2 regions of the Holtiella tumoricola genome follow, and region 2 is predicted to be linked to the other one. Evidence: a T-box and tRNA genes for the amino acid it is inferred to sense, from the RefSeq annotation. Region 2 holds a T-box; the other holds one or more tRNA genes.

Region 1 (3,431 bases), on a different contig from region 2:
TTATATATTAAAAACGTAGCTTTGTGTACAAATATGTACATATTAATATAAAAAGCGACAAAACCTATATGGAGTATCTAAAAGGTATATTGAATTAGACTTGAAAAGAGAATATGATATAAATAAGGATTAGTAAATACTAAAATAAAGAGGAAACTATGAATACGAAATTAGACTACTATAAAGTATTTTGTAAAGTAGCAGAATGTAAAAGCTTTTCAGGCGCAGCTAAAAAGCTTTATATGACTCAACCAGCAGTTAGTCAAACAATAATGCAACTAGAAAAAGAACTAGATATTTGCTTATTCAGAAGAGGTGCAAGAGGTGTAGTATTAACGAATGAGGGAAGTACACTATATGAGTATATACATACTGCATTAAACCTTATAGATGTTGGAGAACAAAAAATCAAAGAATCTTTAGATTTAGTTGTAGGAGAACTAAAGATAGGTGTAGGAGACACAATTTCAAGATTTTTCTTACTACCCTATTTAGAAAAATTTCATGAGCAATATCCAAATATTAAGTTGAAAATTATTAATAGAACTACAATCGAGCAATGTGAATTATTAAAGGTAGGCGAAATTGACTTGGCAGTATGTAACCTTCCGATAGAAGATACTGCACTAGAAGTACGAGAGTATTTTTATATACATGATATATTTGTAGGAGGAGAAGCTTATAAAAAATTAAGTAAGAATCCTATAGCATTAGAAGAACTTTCAAAGTTACCCTTAATATTTTTAGAGAATAAATCTAATTCTAGACAATATGTAGAGAAACATATGGAAAAAGAAGGAGTAAGGCTCAATCCAGAAATTGAACTAGGTTCACATGACTTATTATTAGAATTTGCAAGGATTAATCTAGGTATATCTTGTGTAATTAAAGAATTCTCTAAGGAGTATTTAGAGCAAAAAGGAATTTATGAAATAAGATTAATGAATCCTATTCCTAGAAGAAGTATAGGATGTTGTTTTTTAAAAACAGTGCCATTATCACCTGCATCTTCAGAATTTCTAAAGATATTGGAAACGGGTTTAGAAAAATAAAATAAGTATTTACATAAGTCAATAGCTATAGTATAATACTTATGAAATAGCGATGGCCCAGTGGTACAGTTGGTTAGCACGCCGCCCTGTCACGGCGGAGGTCGAGGGTTCGAGTCCCTTCTGGGTCGCTTATATGCCCAAGTGGCGGAACTGGCAGACGCACAGGACTTAAAATCCTGCGAGCTTACCCTCGTACCGGTTCGATTCCGGTCTTGGGCATAAAAAAACTACAACTTATGTTGTAGTTTTTTATTTTTTAATAATCTCTTAAAAAACCTCAAAAAAACTTAAGTTTTTTTAAAAAAAGGCTTTACATATGACAAATATGGTGTTATTATAAGAGAGTAATTGACATAACAAATTTGGAGAGGTGTCCGAGCGGTTTAAGGAGCTGGTCTTGAAAACCAGTGACTCCGAAAGGGGCCGTGGGTTCGAATCCCACCCTCTCCGCTTCAAAGCGTACGGCGTAAGCTGTACGCTTTTTTGTTATATAAACTAGCTTGTTGATTATATGTTGATCTATGAATAATAGTGTAGAAGAGAAAAAGATATAGAAAAAGCGACTTAGATTTCTAAGTCGCTTTTATTTATTAAAACATAATTTTAGATAATGGAATACCTATAATAATTACAGTAGCAAGCATGAGAATACTCATGATAGTAGTATATTTATAAATATCTTTTGTGTCTAACCATTCTTTGTTACCATGCATAATAGCAGCAAATGGTGAAGCAGCTGGTGTAATTGCTCCGAATAGAACCATAAAGATAAATATTGAAACGATAGGTTCTGTAGCAACTCCCATAGTTTGAGTAAAAGCTGAAATAATAGGAAGGAAGATAATTCCTACAACAACACTATTACAGAAGTTAGTAAGTACTAAACCTAGTACAAGAATAAGTACGATAAAAGTAAATTCTCCTGTTCCTTCAAACACTGGTGCTAATAGGTTTTTTAAGAATGGTGTTACGCCTGTACCTTCAGAGGTTAAAGCATTACCGATAGTAAGTGCAGCACCTATTAAGAAGATAGTACTCCATTGAATATGGTGACTACTAATATTTTGATAATCAGCTAAGAATTTACCATCAATTTTAATTGCACATAATATACAAACCATGACTAATGCAAATCCAAATTTATTATCGTTGAAGAATGCTCTAATTGGTAAATCTGCAGGTAAAATACCTGGAAGTATCATAAATAAGATATATACAATAAAAGTTGTAGCAATGATTTTATGTTTTACATTTAATGGTGGAAGAGGATTTTTGTTAAACATCTCCACACTTACATCTTTGAGTAAAGATATGTCTGGCTTAAGGACAAACTTCATTAATACTATAAGAAGTCCAATAGATAATAAAGATAAAGGTATAGTTAAACCAATAAATGAAGCGAAGCTAATTTCTATACCAGTAAGTGAGGTATAGTTATTAAGAAGGATTACAGGACCATCTTTAAATGGTGCTGTACCAAATCCCATTAAGGCTACAACAACTACTGAGATAAGCATTAATGTAGGATATTTATCTTTTGGTTTATAGCCTAGTTCTTTAAAAATACCATATAGAATTGGCCAGAAAAGGAAGATTGGTGTGAACGCAGATGAAGTTGCTGCTAATGCAAAAACTCCTAGTAAAACCATAAAAGAGAACATCCAAGGTTTTCCATTGATTACTTTACGTGTTAAGAACCATCTACCAATATAATTTGTAAGTCCTGATTGTACAACAGCTCCGATAAGAACCATCATAAAGAAGAGCTGAACAACTGTTGAATCACCTAAAAAATTCATTAAGACTTGATTCATAGGGGCAAAACTGCTACATCCTAGTAAGAATATTCCTAGTAAACTAGGCCAAATAGAATCAACAAATGTCCAAAGATAAATTACCCCAATAAATATACCTATTATTTCCATTCCTAATGGAGTGATAGGTTCAGGAGCTGGTATAAATCTAAATAAGATCATAAGTGATATACCTATTAAAGTATTAATAAGATAGCTGTAATTAGCACGTTTTTCGCTGCTATTCATAAGTGGAATCTCCTTCTTGCTCATATTTTTAGTTTAAATTTAAGTTTACTATCAAGTATGTTAAAATTATAACATACTTGATAGTGTGAAAAAAATAACGTATGTTACTTAATATAAAAAAATCATAAAGTATGTTAAACTTTTCATTCTATAAATACGTTAAATTAAAAATATAAAATAGGTTTAATTAAATAAAAAGAGTAGAAAATATTATATCTATAATATTTTCTACTCTTTTTATTTAATATGTGAGCATTTTCTTTTCATGAATATAATCTTCTAAGAGACTACGATCTCTAATAATAATACTATGTCCATCTTTTTCTATAGCACCCTC
Region 2 (3,431 bases):
TACAATCCCTAGTACTAAACTGGCAATTCCAAAGCCTATGCCTTCATTATTAGGTGTTACTGCTTGATATCCATTATAAGGTCCATTTATAGGTGGTCTAGGTTGTTGATAATTATTAGTATGCTCAGGTGCTACAGGTGTATAGTTAACTTGGTTAGGGTCTTTACCATCTTGGTTCGTGTGATTGTATTCATCCATTTTATCTCCCCCTTTACATGATTTTATTGTATTATAGTTAAAGATAAGTTGCAATTATTTTTAGACTAATCAATCATTAAACATTCTTAATTATTATTAACTAAATTATTAAGAAAGGAGTGTTAATTTGCATCTGCTACGTTTATTCTGCTACCTTCTTATCATTCCACTTGGCTTTATCGCATCACATACTTCTCTAGCAAACGAAAGTATCTGCTACTGGTATACTCATTACAATCTCTTATGCCCTATGTGTGGTGGAACACGCTCCTTTATACATTTTATTACCTTTCAGTTTCAACAAGCCTATAGCTACAACCCTGTCTTAACTCTAAGTGTTTATCCTATTATGGCTTTCCTTGTCCTACAAGATAGTTATACCATCATAGCTAACCACTTCTTTAGCAGGAATCAAAGTTCTCTTTTACTTTTCTTCATTAACTTATTGAATAGAAAGGAATCCTAATATGTCCCATTGGCTTCCTGTTACACTAATCTATATTACTTTTCTTCTTGGGCTCATTCTCTATATGATACCATTCAACCTAAGAAACTTTAATAAGCTCCGTTTAACTTATCTAGGCTTTCTCCTTACATCACTCATTCTCTATCTTATCTGGGGGATTTTCCGTAACTTTAAATAAATAAAAAAGAGCTGTCTTATGACAGCTCTTTCTTTAAAATCTATTTTGTAATACGCTTAGCACCACCCATGTATGGACGAAGTGCTTCTGGGATAATAACTGACCCATCTTCTTGTTGGAAGTTTTCTAAGATTGCAGCTGTTGTACGACCTACTGCAAGACCACTACCATTTAATGTGTGGATGAATTGTGCTTTATCTTTAATATTATCTTTAAACTTAATGTTTGCACGTCTAGCTTGGAAGTCTTCGAAGTTAGAACAGCTTGAGATTTCTACATAACGACCGTAGCTTGGCATCCAAACTTCAATATCATATGTCATTGCTGAACTGAATCCTAAGTCTCCTGTACAAAGTCTAACAACACGGTATGGAAGACCTAATGCTTGTAAGATACCTTCAGCATCATTTGTAAGTGTTTCAAGTTCTTCATATGAGTTTTCTGGTCTAGCGAATTTAACCATTTCTACTTTATTGAATTGGTGTTGACGGATGATCCCTCTTGTATCACGACCTGCTGAACCAGCCTCTGCTCTAAAGCATGCTGTGTAAGCACAGTGTTTGATTGTAAGGTCTTTACCATCTAAGATTTGATCTCTGTACATATTTGTTACTGGTACTTCAGCTGTTGGTACTAAGAAGTAATCTGTACCTTGTACTTTGAAAGCATCTTCTTCAAATTTTGGAAGCTGACCTGTACCTGTCATACTTGCACGGTTAACCATGAATGGTGGGAATACTTCTGTATAACCATGTTTGTCTACATGCATATCAAGCATGAAGTTCATGATTGCACGTTCAAGTCTAGCACCTAAACCTTTATAGAATGTAAAACGAGCACCTGTTACTTTTGCTCCTTTTTCAAAATCAAGAATATCTAAACCTTCACCAAGATCCCAGTGTGGTTTAATTTCGAAATCAAATTCTCTAACATCCCCAACTCTTCTAAGTTCGATGTTATCTTCATCACTAGCACCTTCTGGAACTTGTGGGTTTGGTAAGTTTGGAAGTGTAAGAAGAATGTTTTGGAGTGTATCATCTACTTCTTTAACTTTTTGATCAATACCTTTGATTTCATCTGATAGCTCTTTCATTTCAGCAAGTACAGCTGTAACATCTTTACCTTCTTTTTTCATAACTGGGACTTGTTTTGATACAACATTTTGTTTGTTTTTAAGTACTTCTACTTCTGCAAGAAGTTCACGTCTTTTAGTATCTAATTCTAAGAATCCTTCTAAGTCATAGTTACCACTTCTCTTAGCTAATGCTGCTTTTACGCCTTCAAAATCGCTACGTAGTCTTTTAATATCTAACATATCTTTCACCTCGTAAATATAAAAATAATAATAAAATAAAAAACGCCCTTTTATCTCGTAAAAAGATAAAAGGACGATTGCATACTCGTGGTGCCACCTTCATTCATCAGTAAATAAACTGACCTCTTATTGCTATAAAGGGCAACTCCCTTCTGGCTCATCACCAGCAACTCAAAGAGCGGAACACTAAAGTCTGTTTACTAGTTCACACCATCCACTAGCTCTCTTAAAAACAAAATCTTAAGCTTTTCTCTCATCAACGTTATTTTACCTATATAATGAAAGTTTTCATATTTGTTTCATTATATGCCATTCATATTCAAAATGCAAGACCTGAATATTGTTTATATTTTTTTTAAATAATGTGTATATAACTTTTTTATTTGGTCCATACTACCATTGTACCAAGTGTGAGGTACATCGCTAAATCCCCCCTCAACCTAGATTTCCTCCCCCGAAGTCTAGGTTATTTTTTTGCCTTTAGGCCTTTCCCCTTAGCATGAACCATCGATTACTTACTTTCCAGTTTGACTTTCAATCTTTCTTATCACTTTGCAAGGATTTCCTACTGCAACTACATCATCTGGAATATTTTTAGTTACTACACTCCCTGCTCCTATAACAACATTCTTACCGATAGTAACACCTGGACAAATAATACTTCCTCCACCAATCCAAGTATTATCTCCTATTACAATAGGATAACCCATTTCTATACCACTCACTCTTAAGTCTGCCTCCACTGGATGGGTCGCTGTATAGACTTGTACATTAGGAGCAAACATAACATTGTCCCCAATAGTTACGGTATTTACATCTAGTATAGTACAGTTATAGTTGGCATAAAAATTCTTTCCTACTTTGATGTTGTATCCATAATCACAAAAGAAGTTAGGCTCCATATATAAATTTTCTTCTGTTTGAAGAAGCTCTTGTAAAACCTCTAATCTTTCTTCATGGTTACCCGGTTCGAGATGATTAAATTTATAGCACAATTGTCTTGCACGTGTACGATCTTCTGTAAGTTCTTTATCTGATGCATCATAGCCTAAACCTTTTAACATTTTTTCTTTTTCTGTCATGGGATTCTCCTTTTCAAATGATCTGCTGAATTCCCTTATATTATATAACTTTCATACATGTATTTACATAGTTCTACTTTTTATCTAACTATTAATTTATACCTTCTAAAAAATTTTTCGTTATTTTTTTAACACTTTTTATTGACACCTACCCTAACCCATGTTATTATTCTAGTGTAAACAGCATTATTT

Evidence for each region. The T-box of region 2 lies ahead of serS (serine--tRNA ligase). A T-box ahead of a tRNA ligase gene usually reads a tRNA of that ligase, here a tRNA-Ser.
Region 1: it has a tRNA-Ser gene. The T-box ahead of serS (serine--tRNA ligase) is inferred to sense a tRNA for this amino acid. The anticodon was not compared.

What each region holds. Positions count from the first base shown of each region.
Region 1 is NZ_JAQIFT010000076.1:6,089-9,519, reverse strand. It holds gene PBV87_RS22605 (LysR family transcriptional regulator) at 159-1,052, shown strand; tRNA gene PBV87_RS22600 (tRNA-Asp) at 1,107-1,180, shown strand; tRNA gene PBV87_RS22595 (tRNA-Leu) at 1,188-1,271, shown strand; tRNA gene PBV87_RS22590 (tRNA-Ser) at 1,417-1,502, shown strand; gene PBV87_RS22585 (SLC13 family permease) at 1,643-3,094, opposite strand; gene PBV87_RS22580 (Crp/Fnr family transcriptional regulator) at 3,336-3,431, opposite strand, start outside.
Region 2 is NZ_JAQIFT010000014.1:100,105-103,535, forward strand. It holds gene PBV87_RS03475 (DUF4190 domain-containing protein) at 1-198, opposite strand, end outside; gene PBV87_RS23025 (DUF2752 domain-containing protein) at 326-664, shown strand; gene serS (serine--tRNA ligase) at 883-2,157, opposite strand; T-box leader at 2,224-2,426, opposite strand; gene PBV87_RS03485 (sugar O-acetyltransferase) at 2,673-3,239, opposite strand.